One region of the Arthrobacter sp. CC3 genome, then DNA from elsewhere that is predicted to be linked to it. Evidence: predicted binding sites of a transcription regulator. Region 1 holds the regulator's gene; the other holds the start of a gene.
The links. Region 1 encodes HrcA, which represses chaperone genes, less so after heat shock. Its sites were predicted from a motif close to TTNGCACTCGNNNNNNNCGAGTGCNAA; they were not measured.
Positions count from the first base shown of each region.

Region 2: a site for HrcA is predicted at 4,572-4,598, ahead of PV761_RS05290 (FmdB family zinc ribbon protein). Genes of this name have one in related genera too.

Region 1 covers NZ_JARCCY010000004.1:143,988-151,169, reverse strand. Annotated here, with positions in the region: gene hemW (radical SAM family heme chaperone HemW) at 1-909, shown strand, start outside; gene PV761_RS03890 (DUF4870 domain-containing protein) at 979-1,398, opposite strand; gene PV761_RS03885 (DUF3097 domain-containing protein) at 1,544-2,395, opposite strand; gene hrcA (heat-inducible transcriptional repressor HrcA) at 2,642-3,655, shown strand; gene dnaJ (molecular chaperone DnaJ) at 3,770-4,897, shown strand; gene PV761_RS03870 (16S rRNA (uracil(1498)-N(3))-methyltransferase) at 4,900-5,676, shown strand; gene PV761_RS03865 (GerMN domain-containing protein) at 5,749-6,711, opposite strand; gene PV761_RS03860 (PhoH family protein) at 7,086-7,182, shown strand, end outside.
Region 2 covers NZ_JARCCY010000006.1:182,940-190,121, forward strand. Annotated here, with positions in the region: gene PV761_RS05280 (pentapeptide repeat-containing protein) at 2,693-3,238, opposite strand; gene cpaB (Flp pilus assembly protein CpaB) at 3,372-4,100, opposite strand; gene PV761_RS05290 (FmdB family zinc ribbon protein) at 4,246-4,485, opposite strand; gene PV761_RS05295 (5-formyltetrahydrofolate cyclo-ligase) at 4,624-5,220, opposite strand; gene galU (UTP--glucose-1-phosphate uridylyltransferase GalU) at 5,333-6,238, shown strand; gene PV761_RS05305 (GNAT family protein) at 6,245-6,862, shown strand; gene PV761_RS05310 (hypothetical protein) at 6,991-7,182, shown strand, end outside.

The DNA.
Region 1 (7,182 bases):
CTGGCCCGCATCCTAACCGCAGCAGTCAACGAATGGGGGCTGGAGCCCGGCGCTGAAGTCACCACCGAAGCCAACCCGGATTCCGTCACCCCGGAGTCCCTCACGTTACTGGCTGATGCCGGTTTCACCCGCGTGTCCTTCGGGATGCAGTCAGCCGTGCCGCATGTCCTGAAGGTCCTGGACCGCACCCACACGCCCAGCAGGGTGCCGCAGGTGGTGCAGTGGGCCCGGGACGCCGGACTGTCCGTCAGCCTTGACCTGATCTACGGCACTCCGGGGGAGTCGCTGGCGGACTGGCGCTATTCCCTTGAGACCGCCCTGTCCTACGAACCGGACCATATCAGCGCCTACGCGCTGATCGTAGAGGACGGCACTAAATTGGCCGCCCAGATCCGCCGCGGCGAAGTCCCAGGAATCGACGACGACGACCATGCCGACAAGTACGAAATCGCCGAGGAACTCATCAGTGCCGCTGGCCTTGGCTGGTACGAGGTCAGCAACTGGGCGCGCACGCCGGAGCAGGCGTGCAGGCACAACCTGGCGTACTGGCGTGGTGACGACTGGTGGGGGATCGGCCCCGGTGCGCATTCACACGTCGGCGGAGTCCGCTGGTGGAACGTCAAGCACCCTACGGCCTATGCGGGGCGGCTTTCCGGCGGTGTATCGCCGGCGGCGGGCCGCGAAACGCTCGACGCCGAAACCCGGAACGTCGAGCGGGTCATGCTCGAAGCCAGGCTCAGTTCCGGACTCGATGTGTCCTGGCTGGCAAAGTCCGGACAGCACGCGGTGGCCGGGCTGATCGCGGATGGCCTGGTGGATCCCGCGTCGGCCTTCCGCGGCCGGCTGGTGCTCACCTTGAAAGGCCGGCTGCTTGCCGACGCCGTGGTGCGAAGGATCCTGCCCGACTAAGTTACCGGCCGGGTTTGTCCCGGCCGGATGCGACGCCGGTGCTCGGCGCCGCCAATCGCGTTGCGCCCGCTACTTGATCCAGCGCAGGTTGAAGTCGTAGCGGTGCGGCTGGCCCCGGTTCACATGGATTCCGGCAGCAACGGAGAAGCACGTCACGGCGATCCAAATCAGAGTGGCCAGCACCGCGAAGATGTTGCCCACCACCGGCAGCAGCACCAGGATGTTGCAGATGACTGCAGCGATTGTGGGAGGCAGGGTGAAGTTCAGCGCTTCCTTCGATTCCTGCGCCGTGAACGGTCCGCGGTCCTTGAAGATCAGGTAGATCAACAGCGACGGGACGCACCCAAGGATGCCGCCGAAGTGCGCGAGGGTAGCCCACTGCCGGTCCTCGTTGGCCGTCAGCGGCAGGGCGTTGGCGGGGACACCATGATACTGGGGCTGGCCATGGCCGGCCTGGTTGTCCCGTTGTTCACGTGCGTCTTCTGCCAAGGTGTCGTCCTTCGGATTGCAGTGGTGCGGTGGTTCCCGGAAAAGCGGACGCTGCCACAGGAGCAACAACCGCCGTATCAAGAATACTGGTTCACGGGTGCATTCGGAGAGTTCGACTTCCGCCCGGGGCGCTGCTAACTTCTGCCTAGGGCACGGTGAGGAAGTCGATGACCTCTTCCACACGGCCCAGCAGGGACGGTTCCAGGTCGGCGTAAGTGCGTACCGCCCCCAGCAGCTTCTGCCAGCCCAGGCCGATGTCTTCCTTGGTCTCGTGCGGCCAGCCGAAGGCAGTCAGGATCCCGGTCTTCCAGTCCACGCCCCGCGGAATGACCGGCCAGGCGTCAATGCCGAGCACTGCCGGCCGGATTGCCTGCCACACGTCCACGTAGGGATGGCCCACGATCAGGACGTTGCCCGCGGCGCCGGGCGACGCCATCACGGCATCGGCGATCCGTGATTCCTTCGAGTTGGCAACCAGGTGGTCCACCAGCACTCCCAGCCGGCGGCCCGGACCCGGCCGGAATGCTGCAACCGCCGCCGTGAGATCGTCAATGCCGTGCAAGGGCTCGACGACGATGCCCTCCACCCTGAGGTCGTCACCCCAGACTTTTTCCACAAGTTCGGCGTCGTGCTTGCCTTCCACCCAGATGCGGCTGGCCTTGGCCACCTGGGCGCGCTGGCCCGCCACCCGCACGGATCCGGAGGCGGTCCTGCCGGATGCGGCGGAGGCGGCCTGGGCGCGCGGGGCCGGGGGCATCAGCCGGATCGGCAGGCCCTCCAGGAGGAATCCGTAGCCGAGGCGGAACGTGCGGGACTTGCCGCGCCGGTCCTCCAATGCCACAACGTGCATGCCGCCCGACTTTTCCACCCTGGTGACAGCGCCCACCCAGCCGGACTGCACGTCTTCCAGCACCATGCCGCGTTCAACCGGCACTTCGGGAAGTTCGGCTTTCCGGGGAGCCGTGATGTCCTGCGGGCCCCAGTTCTGGTACGACATCGGGTAGACACAACCTTGCGCTAGAAAATGTGAAACAGGAGAAGTGAAACAGGGGCGCCGTGGCTTCACGGACGTGCCTGTCCCGTACCGCTCCGGAGTTTCGCCCGGAGCGGTACCAATGCTAACAACGCGGCGACTCATATTAGACTGGTTAGCACTTAGACATGACGAGTGCTAACGGTAGACGGGATCTGGCAGGCGAAAAAGCCGGTCCGCGGCCCGGGTTAAGCCGATCGGAGGTGGAGAATGAGCGAACCACGCAAGCTAGAAGTACTGCGCGCCATCGTGGAGGACTACGTCCATTCCCGCGAACCTGTGGGCTCCAAAGCCCTGGTGGAGAGACACCATCTGGGAGTCTCCAGCGCCACCATCCGCAATGACATGGCGGCCCTGGAAGATGAGGGCCTGATCACGGCGCCGCACACCAGCGCGGGGAGGATCCCCACTGACAAGGGCTACCGGCTCTTCGTCGACCAGATTTCCGCCGTCAAGCCGCTGTCGCAGGCCGAACGCCGGGCCATCCAGACGCTGCTCGAAGGTTCGGACGACCTGGACGACGTCCTGGAGCGTACCGTGCGGCTGCTGTCGCAGCTGACCAACCAGGTGGCCGTGGTGCAGTATCCGCACCTCAGCCGTGCCATGGTGCGGCACATCGAGTTTGTGCTGCTGGCGCCGCGCCAGGTCCTCGCTGTCTTGATTGCGGACACCGGAAAGGTCGAACAACGGGTCATCGACGTCGGCCAGGAGCTCAGCGACGAGGCCGTCGCAGGCCTCCGCACACGGTTCCTGAAGAGCCTGGCGGGGACACCGCTGAGCCTGCTCCCGCAAGCGCTGCCCGCCGTCGTCGCAAGCTGTGAACCGGCACGCCGGCACGCCGCCCAGGCGCTGGCCCGCGGCCTGGATGCCCTGGCCAGCAGTACCCGCGAAGAACGGATGGTCATGGCTGGCACCGCCAACCTCGCGCGGTCCAACGTTGACTTCCCGCTGAGCATCGGCCCGGTCCTCGAGGCGCTTGAGGAACAGGTGGTCATGCTCCGCCTGCTCAGCGAGATGGCGCAGGACCCCCGCGGCGTGACCGTCAGCATCGGCCGGGAGAATCCCTACGACGGCCTCGCGGAAGCCTCGGTGGTGGCCACGGGCTACGGGCCCGGTTCCAGTGCCAAGGTGGGCGTACTTGGGCCCACCCGGATGGACTATCCCACCACCATGGCCGCGGTCCGTGCCGTGGCACGCTACCTTTCCAGGATCCTCGGGCCTTGACCGGCCCTTCATCAGCCAACCAGGCTTCCGTGTCCCGGCTTCCGGGGGCGGCAGCAGCATCATAGGCACCACCCAAGGCATTACAGGCAGTACAACCAGGAAGAGATACGAACTTTGAGCAGCCACTACGACGTTCTTGGAGTCTCACCCGAAGCGACGGGCGAAGAGATCAAGAAGGCCTACCGAAAGCTTGCGCGCACGTTGCACCCGGACGTGAACCCCGGGGAGGATGCCTCGGACCGCTTCAAGGCTGTCACGCACGCCTATGAAGTGCTGTCCGATCCGCAGAAGCGCCGCGTCTACGACACCACCGGCAACGAGAACGGCACTGACAACGGTTTCGGCGGCGCCGGCTACTCGGGGCAGGGTTTCGCCTTCCAGGACATTTTCGACACCTTCTTCGGTGCGGGCGGCTCGTCCGGACCTGCCTCGCGCGTCCGCCGCGGGCAGGATGCCCTCATCAGCGTCCGCATCGACCTCCGCGACGCCGTCTTCGGCGTCAACAAGAAGCTCGAAGTGGACACGGCCGTAACGTGCCCCACCTGTGAAGGCTCCTGCTGCCAGCCCGGGACCCACCCCGTCCGCTGTGACATCTGCGGTGGCAGCGGCCAGGTCCAGCGGGCCGTCCGTTCCATCCTGGGCCAGGTCATGACCGCGGCGCCCTGCGGCTCCTGCGAGGGCTTCGGAACCGTCATCAAGGATCCCTGCAACGAGTGCAACGGGCAGGGCCGCATCCGCAGCCGGCGTTCGCTGACCGTCAAGGTCCCTGCCGGCGTGGCCACCGGAACCCGGATCCAGCTGGGCGGCCAGGGCGAAGCCGGACCCGCCGGCGGACCTTCTGGCGACCTCTACGTGGAGATCCGGGTCAACAATGACGCCACCTACGTACGCGACGGCGATGACCTCCACGCGACCCTGCACATCCCGATGACTGCAGCAGCCCTTGGCACCGAACTGAGCCTGGACACCTTCGACGGCCAGCAGGAGATCGACGTCAAGGCGGGTACCCAGTCCGGCGAAGTCATCACCCTTCGCGGCCTCGGCGTGACCCACCTCCGGGGCTACGGCCGCGGCGACCTGAAAGTCCACCTCCAGGTCGAGACTCCGGCCAAGCTTGATGCCGCGCAGGAAGACCTGCTGCGCCAGCTCGCGAAACTCCGTGGCGAGCAGTACACCGAAGGGAAACTCTCCGCCAGCGGCGGTGTCTTCGCCAAGCTGCGGGACCGGCTCGGTAACCTGTAGCGGTGAGCAACCCGGTCTTTTTCGCAACCCCCGGAGCCCTGGACCACCAGGCTCCCGGTTCGCACTTTGTCCTCGAAGGCGCAGAAGCGAGGCATGCGGTCACCGTCAAGCGGATTGCCGTGGGGGAGTCCGTTGACATCGCCGACGGCGCTGGCAAAAGGCTGACCGGCACGGTCGCCGCCGTTGGCCAGGGTGAACTGACAGTGGAGTGTTCCGTCCTCGACACCGAGGAGCGCCCGGACCTCCGCCTGGTCCTGGTCCAGGCATTGGCCAAAGGCGACCGGGACGAACTCGCCGCAGAAACCGCCACCGAACTGGGGATCGACGCCATCATCCCGTGGCAGTCCGAACGGTCCATCGTCCGATGGAAAGGCGAACGGGCCGCGAAGGCCCATGCCAAATGGCAGTCCGTGGTGACTGCAGCTGCCAAACAGGCGCGGCGGGCCTGGATTCCCGAAGTCCGGGCCGCCGTCGACGGTGCCGGACTTCAGGCGGCAGTCTCCGCCGCGGACCTGGCCATCATCCTCCATGAGGATGCCGTGCGCCCGCTACGGAGCGTGCTCGAGGCGTGGTGCGGGAACAACTCCGGTGCACCGGTGCCGGGGCCGCGCGAAATCCTGCTGATTGTGGGGCCCGAAGGCGGCATCAGTCCGCGGGAGGTCACCCGGCTGTGCGGGGCCGGCGCCGTGACGGCGCTTCTGGGCCACCACGTGCTGAGGTCGTCCACGGCAGGACCGGCCGCCACCGTCCTCGCCAGCGACATCCTGGGCCGCTGGTAGCCACCGGACACCGGCAGCGGCTGTCCACGGGCGCCACGTGGCGTTGCCCCTCCAGGGGGAAGCGCTCAGGCGCTAGGCAACCTTGAAACCGCGGGAGTCCACGTTCAGTTCCCGGTCGGGTTTCCCGGGGTCGGCCTGGAATACCCGGATCTCATAGTTTCCAGGTGCCAGGTTGACATTCAGCGAGAAGAGTCCGGACTGTGCCTGGTCTGCCGAGGCGGTGACATCGCCGCCCAAATAGGCCGTCTTGTCACTGCTGCCGTCGACTTTCAGGATTTTCCACTTGAGTTTTCCCCCGGGCAGCGTGCTTCGTCCGCTGATCTTGACACTGCCGTCGGGGACGCCCACACCCTCCTGGGGATCGATGATCCATACCGGAGCCACCATGCCCGCCCCGCGGGGAGTGGGGCTGCCGAGCCGAACGTGGTTGAAGGCCAGGTAATCCGTGTGCCCGTCAACCAGGATGACCACCTGGATCTGCTGGCCCGAGTCCACCAGCCCTGAGCTCGCTCCCGCGGCCGTTGCCGTGTAGACCAGCTGCTGGATGGCGCGCTTGGCCATGTCCTCGTCGAGGTTGCTGTTGAAGGCATCCGGTGAGACGTCCACCGTGATGACGTTCTTGCCGGAAATCGACGTAGCCAGCTTCTTCGGGTTCTGCCACGGCGTGAAGTAGTCGGGATCCAGCGGCTTATCCGACATCATGGAGCGCAGGGCCCTGGTCACCGGGTTTTCCTGCTCCGGGACATCGCGGAATTCGCGGTACAGGAAGACGTTCTCGTTGCTGCGCCCGATCCAGTACACCGGTGCCTTGTTGGAAGCCTGCGTGGTTTCCAGTGGAGCACTCGTGCTGGGAACGCCCGCGGTGGCGGACCCGGTGACGGTCTGGGGCGTGCTGGCAGCGGTGTTTGTGGACGGCTGGGGAGTGGCGACGCAGGAGGACAGCACCATGGCGGCGGGCAGCACAAACAGGAGCACGGCGGAACGTTTCCGCCTGCCTCCTGCTGCCTGCCGGCGTCGTGGGTTCCTGCTCTCCATGGTGATCCCGGTACCTGCCCTGTCCTATAAACGTTGTCGATGAAGTGGTCCGTGGCGGGCGAAAGCCCGCGATGGATTCCAGCATTACATAGAGTTCCAGGCGCCCTGCGGCGTTTGCGGACGGATTGCCGAACTGCAACGGGAACGATACGAGGCCGATACGAAGTTGATACCTAATGACGGGAATCTGCAACGAAGCGGTCGCGGCCAAATGCCTGGCGGGCACGCCCCGCGGCCCCTGGACGGCTTACTGGCGTAAGATATAAGGACTCGGCCGCGCACGGAGTCCGACGCTGAAGCAGCGGGGGCGAAGTGATCGGCCAGAGAAACAATTTTCCTAACTGGAGGGGACCAGAGGCCCGCAGGCCGGCACCATGACTGAAGCAACAAACGGAAGGCCCCGGTTCAGCGCCGGTGAGCGCACCACAGGTGAATTTCCCCACAGTCTTCCCGGTGTCCGGACGGAGGTGG
Region 2 (7,182 bases), on a different contig from region 1:
GCAAGACCGTCCTTGTGGTGGGTGACCGCCGCGCCAGCCTCAGCGAGATCGGGGCCCAGCTTGAGACGCTGGGCCTGGAGTCCATCCTGTTTGCGCTCTCCGGAACGGTCACGCCCCTGCAGCTCAAGGGACAGCTGGTCCGGTCCATTATGCGGAACGAAAAGTCCCTTCAGCCCCAGCTGGAAAACCTGCACACCACCCTTGCCGAGCACCGCCACGCTCTCATGGACCATGTGGACTCCCTGCACAACGTCCGCCAGCGGTGGGGTTGCTCGCCCTACCAGGCCATGCAGTCGCTTGCTGAGCTGACGTCCATCCAGCCTGCTCCCGCCACCACAGTGCGCCTCAAGCGAAGTGTCCTGGACAACATCCGCGACCGTGAGGAACTGGCCGGCCGCCTTCACCGTGCGGCCGAATTGGGCAGTTTCAGCCGGGCCGCGACTGCCAGCCCCTGGCACGGAGCGCGGCTCCTGACCCGCAAGGAAACCGAGGAAGCGCAGGACGTTGCGCGTACGGTTGGGAAGAACCTCCCCGTGCTGCGTCACCGGATGAACGACGTGGCAGAGCACGCACAGATCCGCCTGGGTGCGACCTTCTCCGAATGGGGTGCCCAGCTCGAGTTGCTGATGGCAGTCAGGGAGAGCCTGGACAAGTTCACCCCGGACATCTTCGACCGTCCGGTCCACGACCTCATCTCCGCGACGGCCACCTCCCCGTGGCGCCGCGAACGCAACATCGAGATGCCCTCCATGCAGCGTTCCCGCCTCCGCCGCGTGGCCAAGGAATACGTCCGTCCCGGCGTCCACATCGCCGACCTCCACAGCTCCTTGGTGCTTGTCCAGGAGCAGCGGGCGCTCTGGGCGGACTACGCCACCACGCAGCGTCATCCGGCAGTGCCTTCCGGCCTGGGCGAAGTGAACGTGATGTACCGCAGCCTGGAACGCGAGCTGGCGCAGCTGGGTGCCGCCGTGAAGCACACGGCAGCAGGCGGGGACCTCCAGAACACTCCGTACGAGGAATTGATGGAACGCCTGGAGCGGCTTGTGGCCGACACCCGGACGCTCAAGACCCTCCCGGAGCGCACGCTGCTCATCGAGAACATGCGCGAGCACGGGCTCGGGGAACTGCTCGCCGACCTGGCGGATCGTGAAGTGCCCGCGGAGTCCGTTGCCTCGGAGCTGGAACTCGCCTGGTGGCAGTCGGCCCTCGAAGCCATGATCAGCGGCGACGACTACCTGGCAATGTCCGACGGCGATGCCCTGCGCCAGCTCGAAGCCGAATACCGCCTGGCGGACAATGCCCATATTGCCAGCGGTGCTGCCCGGCTGCGGTGGACACTGTCGGAGCGGTGGCGCGCCGGCATTGCCGAGAACCCGCGGCAGGCGGACCTGCTCCGCAGCCTCCTGAAGGACGGCCGCGTCACGTTGGCCGCCCTCACGGCGCAGGCCCCGGCACTGGTTCCCATGCTGGTGCCCGTGTGGTCCGTGAGCCCCTACCTCATGACCGGATTGCTGCCAGCGGAGCAGAAGTTCGACGCCGTGGTCATCCTCGACGCCGAAGCGACCTCCCTCCAGGCAGTCCTTCCGGCAATCGCCCGGGCCAAGCAGGTCATTGCCTTTGGCGACGACAAAATCGCAAGCCCGCGCACGTTCACGGTCGGCGTCGAGCGGCTCGCTGCCGGGGAGACCGCCCATCAGGCGGTGGAGAGTGCCTACACGGCGTTGTCCTCGGTGCTGCCGACCCGGCGCCTGACCTCCGCATACAGGGCAGTGGACGAGGAGCTGGTGCTGCAGCTGAGCAAGAGTTTCTACGACGGCCGCCTTCACCGGCTCCCCGAGGGGCAGACGGCCACCGGGCTCGACCGCGCGTTGCTCGTGGAATACCTGCCGGATGGCACCGGCCTTCCGAGCGCCGACCAGGAGGGCGTGGAATCCGCTGTGGCCGAGGTCAACCGGGTGGTGGGCCTGGTCTTCGAGCATGCCCGACTGCGCCCGCGGACGTCCCTCGCAGTAGTCACGGCCAGCCTCCGCCACGCAGCCCGGATCGGCGAGGCCATCCGCCTTCAGCTGCCCAACTACCCCCTGCTGGCAAGCTTTTTCAGCGCCGGACCCGAATCTTTCCGCGTGGTGGACCTGGAACGGGCACAGGGCCTGGTCCGGGACCACGTGATCTTCTCTCCGGGTTACGGCCGCACACCGCACGGCCGCGCGCTGCACAATTTTGGTCCGTTGTCCGCCGAGGGCGGCCGGGCGAAATTCGCACTCGCCATGACCCGTGCCCGGCGTTCACTGCATGTGCTGACGTGCTTCAAGCCGGAGGACCTGGACGTCACGCGCCTCAGCCACGGCGCCCTCGACTTCTATGAACTGCTGAACCGCGAGATTGCCGGCAATACCGACCTGGGGACGCCGGCGTCCCGCGCAGCAGCGAGCGAGCAGGCACTGGGCGCCGATCCCCTGGTGGCAGACCTGGGTGACAGGCTGCGCGCCCGCGGAGCCCGGGTCTGGCACCAGTACGACGGCGTGCTTGACGTGGCCGCGGCCGCGGACCCGGTGCATTCCATCGGCCACGACGAAGCCGACATCCCCCGGCCGGTGGCCATCGAGTCAGACGGCACGGAGCAGTACCGGCGGATGAGCGTCCGTGAACGGAGCAGGCTCCGCCCACAGCTGCTGGAACGATTGGGCTGGCGCTACATGCCCTTGTGGACCATCGAGGTGTTCACGGACCCGTCCGCATGCGCGGACCGGATCGGCGGGTACCTGGGGCTGGAGAAGCCGGCTGTCACGGGCTTCACCTCCTCGTCGCAGGCGTTCTTCGAGGACGACGTGGACAACCTGACCTTAAACAGCGCCGACCGGCGCAACGGGGACGCAACGGCAGCCGGTTCCGGCAGCGGCGACTCCGGCAGCGCTGGCAGTGGAGAGCCGGGCGATTCCGGCGAATCCGCCGCTCCGGACGGGCACTCGGTATCCTTGGAACAGGGCGGCAATGACCCGGAGGAGTCCGTCAGGACCCGCACTAATGCAGTGGAAAATATCAAGGACAACGGCATGGACACGAACAACAGCGCAGCGGACAGCCAAGGCGCTCCGCACCGTGAGGCGGACAATTCCGCGCCCGGCAGGACAGCGCCCGGCAGGACAGCGCCCGACAGAACGGCACCCGAGAGGGTAGCGCCTGACCGGACCCCGCAGACGGCAGGCGCCGGCGTTCCCTCGGGAGTGCTGCCCAACAAGGCTTCCGAGGATGACCCGAAGCGCTGGGGCGATCAGGGCTCTGACTACGACCACGATGCCTGGCTTCAGGAACAGAAACCGCCGCACTGGGGCTGATTTCCCTTCTGGGGGAGTGTGCCGGTCCGGACGCAGCTAGCCCTGTGCTCCGACCATGACGAAAAAGAGTTTGCCCTGCGTTGACGAGCCGGCGAGTGCTCGTGCCTGGTCCGGATCCGCTGCAACCACAATGAGCCCTTCTGTTTCGCCCGTCCCCGGCCATGGTCCGCTTTGTCCGCCTTGGCCCGATGTCCAGAGAACGGGAACCGAGGCCGCCAGGACCTGCGATTCGGCGGCCTTGCCGTAGTCGCTGCCGTTCGTCATGACGATGTTGACGAGTTGGCCGGGTGCCACGAGCTGGATGGATGAAGGGTCTGCCATTCTCAGGGGCACGGCCGCCGATCCCGGGGGAGTGCCGGCCAGCAGGCCCGGGCCGAGCAACTGCGTATCGGAGATCAGCTGGCCTTTGCGCAGCGGTCCGGCCAACTGCTTGCCCACAATGGCGGCGGTGTCAGCGAACGCTCCTGCGGGCACCATCCCTGGCGGGACCTCGACCAGCACCACTTCGTTGCTTGAGAGGGCAGTGCCGGCGGGAAGGTCACGGGCGGAGGCCAGGGCAGTGACGGTGCGGGCAGGGGCCGGCGTCATTTGCTGGACGGAAATGCCGGCAGCAGCGCACAGCAGAAGCGCGACCAGCAGCCTGCGATTGCGGTTGAGCCATGACGGGAATCGCTGCACGCCGGACACGCGCTGACGGCCGGGACGTCCCGACCGAAAGCCCGGCCGCGGCGAGGAAGGTCCGTTGTTGCGGAAGGTGAATGGCATGCCGTCAGGCTACGGTGGCGCCGTGTCGCGGTGACAGCTCGGGGAGGTCCTATGTGGAAAACCGCTAGCCGCAGCGCAGCTTCAGTGGCGGACCAACGCTGATGGCGCTCACGCGCCGGATATGGCGGCGGACGCCGGGTTCAGGTCAGCTTGCAGCTGCGGCAGCGGGAACGGCCGCCGGAGCGGCAGAGACGCTGCTGCCCTTGCTGTCGCGTGAGTCGGTCCGGTAGAAGCCGGAACCCTTGAAGACGACACCGACGCTGTTGAACTTCTTGCGCAGGGTCCCCTCACATTCGGGGCAGGAGGTGAGGGAGCTGTCGGTAAACGACTGCACGATCTCGAAGGCGTGGCTGCAGTCCTTGCAGGCGTATGCATACGTGGGCACTGGTAATCCTCCTCTGGGACAAACGAGCAGGTCCCGTGCTGCCTGGCAGGAATCGCCGCCGATTGTTCCTCGGCAGGTTCCTTCCCTTAGCAGTCGCAGGGCCTGAGTGCCAATTCTATCATCCGCGGCGAGCCGGCTTCACATCAGCTGCGCGAGGCGTGACGGTGTGACTGCCACCGGGATTTTTCGGTCGAAGGATTCAGCGGGGATACTGCCGGCGGGAAGGACCTCGTCGTCAAAGACCACCGCAGCGGCGGGCACCGGCAGGCCCTCATCTTCGAGACTCGCGAGGAACTTGTCGTAGTAGCCCCCGCCCTGGCCGATCCGGTTGCCCGATAGGTCTACTGCCGTGGCAGGGACGAAGATCCCTGCCGCTTCGCGCATGGCCTCGTTGCCGTGCTGTTTTCCGACCGGCTCATCGATGGGGGCGTAACTGCTGCGGATGAAGTCGGTCACCGGGGTCCAATAGACCCAGGAGAGTGTCCGGTCGGGTTGGCAGACCGGCAGGAGAACGCGGTGCCCTGTTCCGTGAAGCGCGGCAATGAGCGGCAGCGTGGGGGGCTCGAAGCCCACGCCCAGGTACACGGCAAAAGTGCTTCGTTCGCCGGCGGCAACCATGGTGGCCCACTGGAGGCCGTGGCGTGCAATACCGGCTCCGGCGGCTTCCAGGCCGACGGGAGGGATAGCTGCACGCCGGGTGCGGTGGGCTGAGCGGATCTCGTCCTTGGATGGCATCAACGCCCGTCCTTCCATGTCAGCAGGCCCGCCGGCGGAGGCCTTGGTGAGGGCCATCCGGGGCGGTCAATGCAATTACCCAATGTTTGGTCCCTGACGCTAGATTAGTCCAGTGACTACCACCAATACTTCCGTCCGCAAGGCTGTCATTCCTGCTGCCGGACTCGGCACCAGGTTCCTACCGGCCACCAAGGCCATGCCCAAGGAAATGCTGCCGGTCGTGGACAAGCCCGCGATCCAGTATGTCGTCGAAGAGGCCGTCAACGTTGGCCTCACCGACATCCTGATGATCACCGGCCGGAACAAACGCGCCCTCGAAGACCACTTCGACCGGGTCCCGTCACTGGAGTCAACCCTCGAAGCAAAGGGCGACACCACCAAGCTCGAAGCCATCCAGGCCGCCAGCAACCTCGGTGACATCCACTACGTCCGCCAGGGCGACCCGATGGGCCTTGGCCACGCAGTGCTGCGCGCCAAGCAGCACGTCGGCTACGAACCTTTTGCGGTGCTGCTTGGCGATGACCTGATCGATGCGCGGGACGAGCTGCTCAGCAAAATGATTGAAGTCCAGGCCAAGACAGGCGGCTCGGTGGTCGCGCTGATTGAAGTGGAGCCTTCCCAGATCAGCGCCTACGGTTGCGCCGACATCGACGAGACCGACATGAACGGTTTTGTGCGGATCCGCAAGCTCGTGGAAAAGCCCGACGCCGCGGAAGCACCGTCCAACCTGGCCGTGATCGGCCGCTACGTCCTCCACCCCGCGGTCTTCGATGTCCTCGAACGCACCGAACCGGGCAGGGGCGGGGAAATCCAGCTGACGGACGCCCTCCAGGAACTGGCTGCCGGAGAAGGCGAAGGGTACGGCGTCTACGGCGTGGTATTCCGCGGCCGCCGCTACGATACCGGCGACAAGCTCAGCTACCTCAAGGCCTGCGTCCAGCTGGCCTGCGACAGTGAGGACCTCGGCCCCGGCCTGCGCGAGTGGCTGCCGCAATTCACCGCTTCACTGGCCAAGTAACGTCCCATGCGGGGCAGCATCTGGCCGGCGACGCTGGAATGCGGCGATATTGTGCTGCGCCCTATCCGGTACCGGGACCGCAAGGAGTGGATGGCGGTCCGATCCCGGAATTCTGAGTGGCTGGCTCCCTGGGAGGCCTCGAATCCGGCCCCCGGAGGGGCGCTCCCCGACTACCGGCAGATGGTCAGGTCCCTCAACGCCCAGGCTGCGCAGGCCACGGCGCTGCCCTTCGTCATCACGGAGCGGACACCCGGCCAGCGGGATCCGGTCATCGTCGGACAACTGACGGTGTCATCGATCATCTGGGGCTCCGCCATGATGGCCACGCTTGGATACTGGGTGGACAAGTCGTGTGCCGGCCGGGGAATCGCTCCCACGGCTGTTGCCATGGCCACGGACTATTGCTTCGGCAGCCTCGGTCTGCACCGGATGGAGATCAACATCCGGCCCGAAAACGGGCCCAGCCTCCGGGTTGTGGAGAAGCTTGGTTTCCGGGACGAAGGCTACCGGCCACGGTTCCTGCACATCAACGGCGAATGGGCGGACCACCGCTCGTTCGCCCTCACGTCCGAGGAAGTTCCCGAGGGGCTGCTGGCCAGGTGGCTGAGGAGCCGGCCGGCCTGACCCCGCCCGGCGTTGCCCTGACATTCTCCAAGTGTTTTCCGTCATAAATCCATTGAATTGCCACCTGCCCTGCGACACACCGGAGCGAATGCCAGAGCTGTCGGCTAATTGCTCATACGGTTTTGAATGTGGACTTCCCCCTTAGCAGCTCAGTGATCCTTGTTGTCGCTGTCGCGCTCTGGATTGTGTGGGTGGCCCCGTATGTACTGAGAAACCGCCAGCATCAGCTCCAGCCCGCAGCCGAGCTGATCTCCGAAATCAACTTTGCCGAACCCGCAGACCCCCAAGCCGGAAACGTCATGAAAATGGCCGCCCAGCAG